3 regions of the Streptomyces sp. NBC_01224 genome follow, and region 2 is predicted to be linked to each of the others. Evidence: riboswitches for the same ligand, from Rfam matches in the RefSeq annotation. Region 2 holds a riboswitch; each other region holds the start of a gene.
What was found. A riboswitch is a leader RNA that binds a small molecule or an ion and turns the genes downstream of it on or off. The one in region 2 is predicted to bind cobalamin.

Region 1 (2,258 bases), 1.1 Mb from region 2:
CGGCGAGCAGGGTACGCGGCATGCGCAGGTTCCAGATGATGCCGTCCCGGATCGGGGTGAGCCGTGACCGGCCCCAGCCGAGGTGGGAGGCGACCGTGGACCAGACGTCGGCGACGGAGATACGGGCGGGGCCGATGGTGACGGCGACCGCGACGGACAGCACGAGCAGTGCGATGCCACAGGCCCATAGGGCTCCCCCGCGCAGCTTCCGTAGCCCCGTGCCACTGCGCACGGCTGCTTCAAAGGCCCGTGACGCGTCCACCGCCGTGGCCCGTTCGGTGTCCGTCACCCCGCGAATCCGAATGTGCGCAGCGCGGCGGCGACGCGTTCCACACCCTCGACCGTCCGGATGGACGGGTTCATGGCCTGGCCGCTCAACAGGACGTACCGCTTGTGCCTGACGGCGTCCATGTTCTTCGTGACGGGGTTGGACTCCAGGAATTCGATCTTCTTCGCGGCGCTCTCGGCGGTCTGTGCCTTGCGGGTCAGGTCTCCGATGACCAGGACGTCGGGGTTGCGGTCGGCGACGGTCTCCCAGCTGATCTGGGGCCATTCCTCATGGGTGTCGTCGAAGACGTTCTTCGCGCCGAGTTCCCTGGTGATGATGCCGGGCGCTCCACAGCAGCCGGCCAGGTACGGGGCCTTGGAGTCGGAGAACCAGTAGAGGAGGGTGGCGTCGGAGGCGTCGATGCCCTCGGTCGCCTTCTTCACCCGGGCCCGCAGCTGCGCCACGAGTGTGTCGCCGCGTTTCCGCACGCCGAACACCTCGGCCAGGTCGCGCACTTCGTCGTAGACGCTGTCCATGGTCAGTGGCGCAGTACGGGCTCCGTCGCCGCCGCCGCTGTTGTCCTTGCCGGTGCAGTCGGCGGGCGAGACATAGGTGGGGACGCCGAGATCCTCGAACTGTTCGCGGGGTGCAACGCCGCCCTTGGCCAGCGTCGACTCGAATGACGCGCTGATGAAGTCGGGTTCCTGGTCGAGGACCTTCTCCGACGACGGCCGGTTGTCCGCGATCCTGGGAACCTCGGCGTTGGCCTTCTCCAGGCTCTTCATCACCGGGTCGGTCCAGGTCGAGGTGGCGGCCAGCCGGTCGGCGAGGCCGAGGGAGAGCAGGATCTCCGTCGATCCCTGGTCGACCGAAACGGCCCGGTGCGGTGCGGCTTCGACGGTGACGGTGCGTCCACAGTTCTTCAGCGTCACGGGGTATCCGTCGGCGGAGCCGGACTTCGCGGCAGAGCTGCTCGTTCCGCCCCCGCAGGCGGTCAGCAGGACAAGTCCCGCCGAGAGCAGGGCAATGGCACGGACAGGGCTGGCTATGGACGGCACGGAGTCCCTCTGCGTCTCGGGGCTCATGCGCGGAGCCCGGTGTACGGAGTCCTGCGCCCCGGTACCGGGTCGCAGGTGCCAGCAGGTCTTCGGACTCGGGCTCCTACGGACGGGGCGCCTTCCCAGGACACTCGCGGGTGTCCCAGTGGCCGTGGCCCCGCCCGTCCCCCTCACCGCTGCGCGTCAGTTCCGGATTCTCACCGGATTCCCTGACCCCTACGTGGAGTTTGACTGGCTTCGGCAAGCTATCACGAGCCTCCGCGCAGCTCATGGGCGGTGTGGCCGGTGGTACGCCGGGCTGTGCTCCCGTCGCACCACCCGCCCGATGCCTATGGACGCTGAAGAGCGATCACGGCGTTGTGCCCGCCGAAGCCGAAGGAGTGGCTGACGGCGCGCCGGATGGGCTGCCGCAGGGGTTGCCCGGTGACGCAGTTGATGTCGAACTCGGGCGCAGGGGCGTCCAGATTGGCGATCGGCGGTACGACTCCGCGCTGGAGCGTCAGGACGGTCAGTCCGGCCTCGATCGCTCCGGCCGCCCCCATGCAGTGCCCGAGTACGCCCTTCGGGGCGGTGACGGGCGGCCGGTGCGGGTAGACCCGGCCGATGAGGGCTGCCTCGGTGGCGTCGTTGATCGGTGTCGCCGTGCCGTGTGCGTTGACGTGCTCGACGTCCTCGGCCGCCCAGCCCGCGTCGCGCAGCGCGGCCTCGACCGCGGCCTGGGCGACCGCGCCGGACGGGTGCGGGCTTGTGGGGTGGTGGGCGTCGGTGGTGGCGCCGGTGCCCGCGAGCAGTGCCCGCGGCGCGGCGCCCCGGGCGACGGCGTCGTCCGCCCGTTCCAGCACCATGACGGCGGCGCCCTCACCCATGACCAGCCCGGCACGGTCGGCCGCGAAGGGCCGGCACCGCCTGGCCGGGTCGCCCTCTGCCCGGGC
Region 2 (2,258 bases):
CGCCGAGGACGAGTTGAGCGAGGAGATCCGTGAGATCCACGCCTCCTCGCGGGGTGCCTACGGCGCCCCGCGCGTGCACGCCGCGCTGCGGCGCAAGGGACATGCGATCAACCGGAAGAAGGTCGAGCGGATCATGCGCGAGCGCGACATCCGCGGCATCACCCGCCGCAGACGCCGCCACCTGACGCAACAGGACACCAAGGCCGCACCGGCTCCGGACCTGGTCGGCCGCGACTTCACCGCTAACCGGCCCGGCATGAAGCTCGTCGGTGACATCACCTATCTGCCGACGATCGACGGCTGGTGGTATCTCGCGACCGTCATCGACCTGGCGACGCGCGAGGTGATCGGTTACGCGATGGCCGAACACCATCGTGCCGAGCTGGTCACCGACGCGCTGCGGATGGCCGCCGGCCGCGGTGACCTTCAGGGTGGCTGCATCATGCACACCGATCGCGGAAGCGAGTACACGAGTGGCGAATTCCGCCGCGAACTACAGGAGTTGAACCTGAGGCAGAGCATGGGAAGAACCGGCATATGCTACGATAACGCCGCAGCCGAGAGCTTCTTCGGACTGCTGAAAGCGGAGATCGGCACCGCCGTCTGGGAGAGCCGCGAGGCGGCCCGCGCTGACATCTTCCGCTTCATCGAGGTCGAGTACAACCGCACCAGGCTCCGCAAGCACCCCGAGTTCGGGTACCTCACCCCACTCGAAACCCGAGCCAGGCTGCAGCACGACTTCACCCCCGCAGCGTAAGCAACCGCTGTCCAAGACCAGGGGGGAACTTCACCGGCCGCATCATCCGGGCCGATGTCCACGACACCGACACCTTGGAGCCCCTGCGGATCAACTTGGACGAATACACCGGCGACTGGTCCTTGCACACGGCCCGCCCCCGACCGACTGACCGGACACGAAGCCGGGCCCTCAGGGCAGCTCACATCGACCTCGCCGCTCTGCGAGTGTCTCCCGTAGCTGTGAACAACTGCTGCGCGCGTCGTGTGCAAAGCCACCCTGCCGGAATACGCGGTCTGACAGAATGGCCTCCGAAAACTCAGGCGACGCGCGTCAGGAAACCGGTGTGAATCCGGTACGGTCCCGCCACTGTGACCGGGCTGCAGCAGCCCGGAAGCCAGATACTGGCCGCGCCGCCTTCTCGTACGACCCAGGGGACGAGGACATCCCCCGGAAAGGCTCGGCCATGCCCCCGATACGCCGTGTACCACTCGCGCTCATACCCCTGCTTCTGCTGCCGCTCACCGGCTGCGGCTCCGGAACGGGCGGTGTGGGCAAGGCAGAGGCCGCACCGGCCGTCGACGGTTTTCCCTACACGGTCACCAACTGCGGTACGAAGGCGACCTTCGACGCCCCGCCGAAGCGGGTCGTCACCATGAACCAGCACGTCACCGAGATCATGCTGGCCCTCGGGCTTCAGGACCGGCTGGCCGGGACGGCCTACCTGGACGACAGAATCCTGCCGAAGTACCGGTCCGCATATGCCAGGACCAAGGTGCTCGCGAAGGAGTACCCCTCCAAGGAAGTGCTGCTCGGCGCCAACCCCGACTTCGTCTACGGCGGGTACAACAGCGCTTTCGACATGACCAAGGGCCAGGACCGGGCGGGGCTCCAGAAGGACGGCATCAACACCCGGCTGAACATCGAGAACTGCACCAAGGGCAAGGTCGGTATCGATCAGCTCGCCACCGAGATCACCCAAGTCGCCAGGATCTTCGGCGTACCGGAGCGCGGCAAGAAGCTGCTTGCCGAGGAGCGACAGAAGATCGCGGCGGTCGAGGCAGATCTCAAGGGCTCCTCGCGTCCCTCGGTGTTCGTGTACGACTCCGGCGACAGCTCTGCGTTCACCGCTGGCGGTAAGGGCATCGGCAACGAGATCGTCCGGCTCGCCGGGGGCAGGAACGTCTTCGCGGATCTCGACGCCACCTTCGGCGACGTCTCCTGGGAGCAGGTCATCAAGCGCAAGCCCGAGGTGGTCGTGATCTACGACTACGGAGGCACCACGGTGGCGGCCAAGAAAAAGCGGCTGCTGAACGATCCGGCGCTCGCGGACGTGCCGGCGGTCAAGAACAAGAAGTTCGCGGTACTCCCGCTGTCCTCGGCCGTGCTCGGTGTCCGGGTCGCCGACGCCGTGCAGGACCTGGCCGGGCAGCTGCACCCCGGCACTCCGTGAGCGCGGAGTCCGCCCGCCCCGGTCCGAAGTCCGTCCTCCGCTCGACCCCCGTCGTGATCGGCGTTCTCA
Region 3 (2,258 bases), 6.5 Mb from region 2:
GGCGGCCACCCTGGTTGACCGCGGCGACGGAGGCGTCGAGCGTCTTCAGAAACGGCACGATGCCGTTGGAGTGCCCGTTGGTGCCGCGGATCAGTGAACCGCGGGCGCGGATGCGGGAGTACGAGAGGCCGATTCCGCCCGCGTGCTTGGAGAGCCGCGCCACCTGGTGGTAGCGGTCGTAGATCGAGTCGAGCTCGTCGAGCGGGGAGTCCAGCAGATAGCAGGAGGACATCTGCGGATGGCGGGTGCCGGAGTTGAACAGGGTCGGCGAGGACGGCAGGTAGTCGAGCCGGCTCATCAGCCCGTACAGTGCCGCGACTTCGTCCAGGGCGCGCTTCGAGTCGTCCTCGGCGAGCCCGGCCGCGACGCGCAGCATGAAGTGCTGCGGCGTCTCGATGACCTGGCGGGTGTGCGGGTGACGCAGCAGATAGCGGCTGTGCAGGGTCCGCAGCCCGAAGTAGCCGAAGCGGTCGTCGGCGCCGTCGGCCAGCGAACGCTCCACCAGCGCGTCGAGTGCGGCCGCGTGCAGCGCGACGAACTCGGCGGTACGGTCCGCGATCAGGCCCTCGCGGTGCCCGACGGCGACCGAGGCGGAGAAGGAGACCGCGCCCTGGCCCGCCGCCTCGTCCGCGACGGTGCGGGTCAGTAGCCTGGCCGCGAGCCGGGAGTAGGCGGGGTCCTCGGAGATCAGCCCCGCGGCGGCCTCCGTTGCCAGCGAACGCAACTCCGCCTCGTCCGACCGGGCGCTACGGCCGCGCAGCGCGGCGGCGGCGACGCGACCGGGGTCGGTGTCGGGCAGATCGACGGTGAGGTCGGTCAGGGTACGCAGCAGTGCGGTCCCCGGTCCGTCGTGTGCGGTTCCCTCGGACTCGGCCGCTTCGGACACAGCGACTGAAGCCGGATCGGCTGGCGCGATGGTCACGTGGTGCTCTCCCTCGCTCGGCTCGGGGCCGGCGGGGAGCGGGGCAGCCGGGCAGAGGCGGGCCCGCGTCGGGGCAGCACTCATTACGGCGTCCACCGGCCCATCCGCGAGGCCCGGACGTCTGGCATCCGGTTCGGTCGAGCCGGATGCGCTGTCGGCAGGTCCTCGGACTTACTTGAGGGTGCGCAAAAGCGCACCGAATACACCGTTGCGGGACAGTTCCGGATTCGCACCGGATTTCCCTGCGGCGACAGCGAGCACGAGCATACATGTGGGGGCCGTCCGATGAGACAGCCCCCACATGTTGTGTCGCGCAACAGAATTCGGGAGGCGCGCAGGGCCGCCGCTGAGCGCACGGACGGCCCGCCGCGCCCTGCTGGAGGGGCCTCGACGGGCCGTCGTACGGCCGTGGGAGCGGCCGTCAGTGGCCGCCGCCCGGCGCCCCTGCCGTGGCCGGCGGGAGCTCCACCTGGACGCCCTTGTCGCCCGCGTCGGCCGTGTAGTCGGCCGGGGAGGTCTCGTCGATCCCGGCGGGTGCCTTCACGGCGTTCAGGACGAAGGTGAGCACCACCGTCACCACCACGTTCAGCACGAACGCGGTCAAGCCGATGTAGCCGATCTCGCCGATGCCCGGGATCTCCTTGGACGACCCGCCGAAGTGAGCCTGGGTCGGGCTCGCGACCCCGTACGCGGCCACCGTCCCGTACACCATGCCGACCGCCCAGCCCGCGAGCAGTGCCCAGCGGTGGAACCAGCGGGTGAACAGGCCGCCGACCAGGGCCGGCATCGTCTGGAGGATCCAGATCCCGCCGAGCAGCTGGAAGTTGATCGCGACCGTCTTGTCCATGGTGAGGACGAAGGCGAGCGCGCCGACCTTCACCAGCAGCGACACCAGCTTGGAGACCTTGGTCTCCTGCTCCGGGGTCGCGTCCGGCTTCAGGAAGTCCTTGTAGATGTTGCGGGTGAAGAGGTTCGCCGCGGCGATCGACATGATCGCGGCGGGCACCAGCGCGCCGATGCCGATGGCGGCGAACGCGACGCCCGCGAACCAGTCCGGGAACATGTTCTCGAACAGCTGCGGGATGGCCAACTGGCCGTTGTCGACCTTGATCCCGGCGGCGATCGCCATGAAGCCGAGCAGCGCCAGCAGGCCCAGCATCAGCGAGTACAGCGGCAGGATCGTGGTGTTGCGCCGGATCACATTGCGGCTGCGGCTGGAGAGCGTCGCCGTGATCGAGTGCGGATACATGAACAGCGCCAGCGCCGAGCCCAACGCCAGTGTGGCGTAACCCCATTGGCCGGCTTCGCCCGGCGCGAGCGCGCCGCGCGGCTTGCC

Region 1: linked by a shared signal. The riboswitch ahead of OG609_RS38515 (ABC transporter substrate-binding protein) and the one ahead of OG609_RS44170 (ABC transporter substrate-binding protein) in region 2 are both predicted to bind cobalamin.
Region 3: linked by a shared signal. The riboswitch ahead of OG609_RS13395 (ribonucleoside-diphosphate reductase subunit alpha) and the one ahead of OG609_RS44170 (ABC transporter substrate-binding protein) in region 2 are both predicted to bind cobalamin.

Annotation. Positions count from the first base shown of each region.
Region 1 covers NZ_CP108529.1:8,497,969-8,500,226, reverse strand. Annotated here, with positions in the region: gene OG609_RS38520 (FecCD family ABC transporter permease) at 1-232, opposite strand, end outside; gene OG609_RS38515 (ABC transporter substrate-binding protein) at 286-1,353, opposite strand; cobalamin riboswitch at 1,390-1,577, opposite strand; gene OG609_RS38510 (beta-ketoacyl-[acyl-carrier-protein] synthase family protein) at 1,656-2,258, opposite strand, start outside.
Region 2 covers NZ_CP108529.1:9,621,977-9,624,234, reverse strand. Annotated here, with positions in the region: gene OG609_RS44175 (IS3 family transposase) at 1-757, shown strand, start outside; cobalamin riboswitch at 1,012-1,163, shown strand; gene OG609_RS44170 (ABC transporter substrate-binding protein) at 1,203-2,189, shown strand; gene OG609_RS44165 (FecCD family ABC transporter permease) at 2,186-2,258, shown strand, end outside.
Region 3 covers NZ_CP108529.1:3,128,648-3,130,905, reverse strand. Annotated here, with positions in the region: gene OG609_RS13395 (ribonucleoside-diphosphate reductase subunit alpha) at 1-922, opposite strand, end outside; cobalamin riboswitch at 1,062-1,189, opposite strand; gene mctP (monocarboxylate uptake permease MctP) at 1,344-2,258, opposite strand, start outside.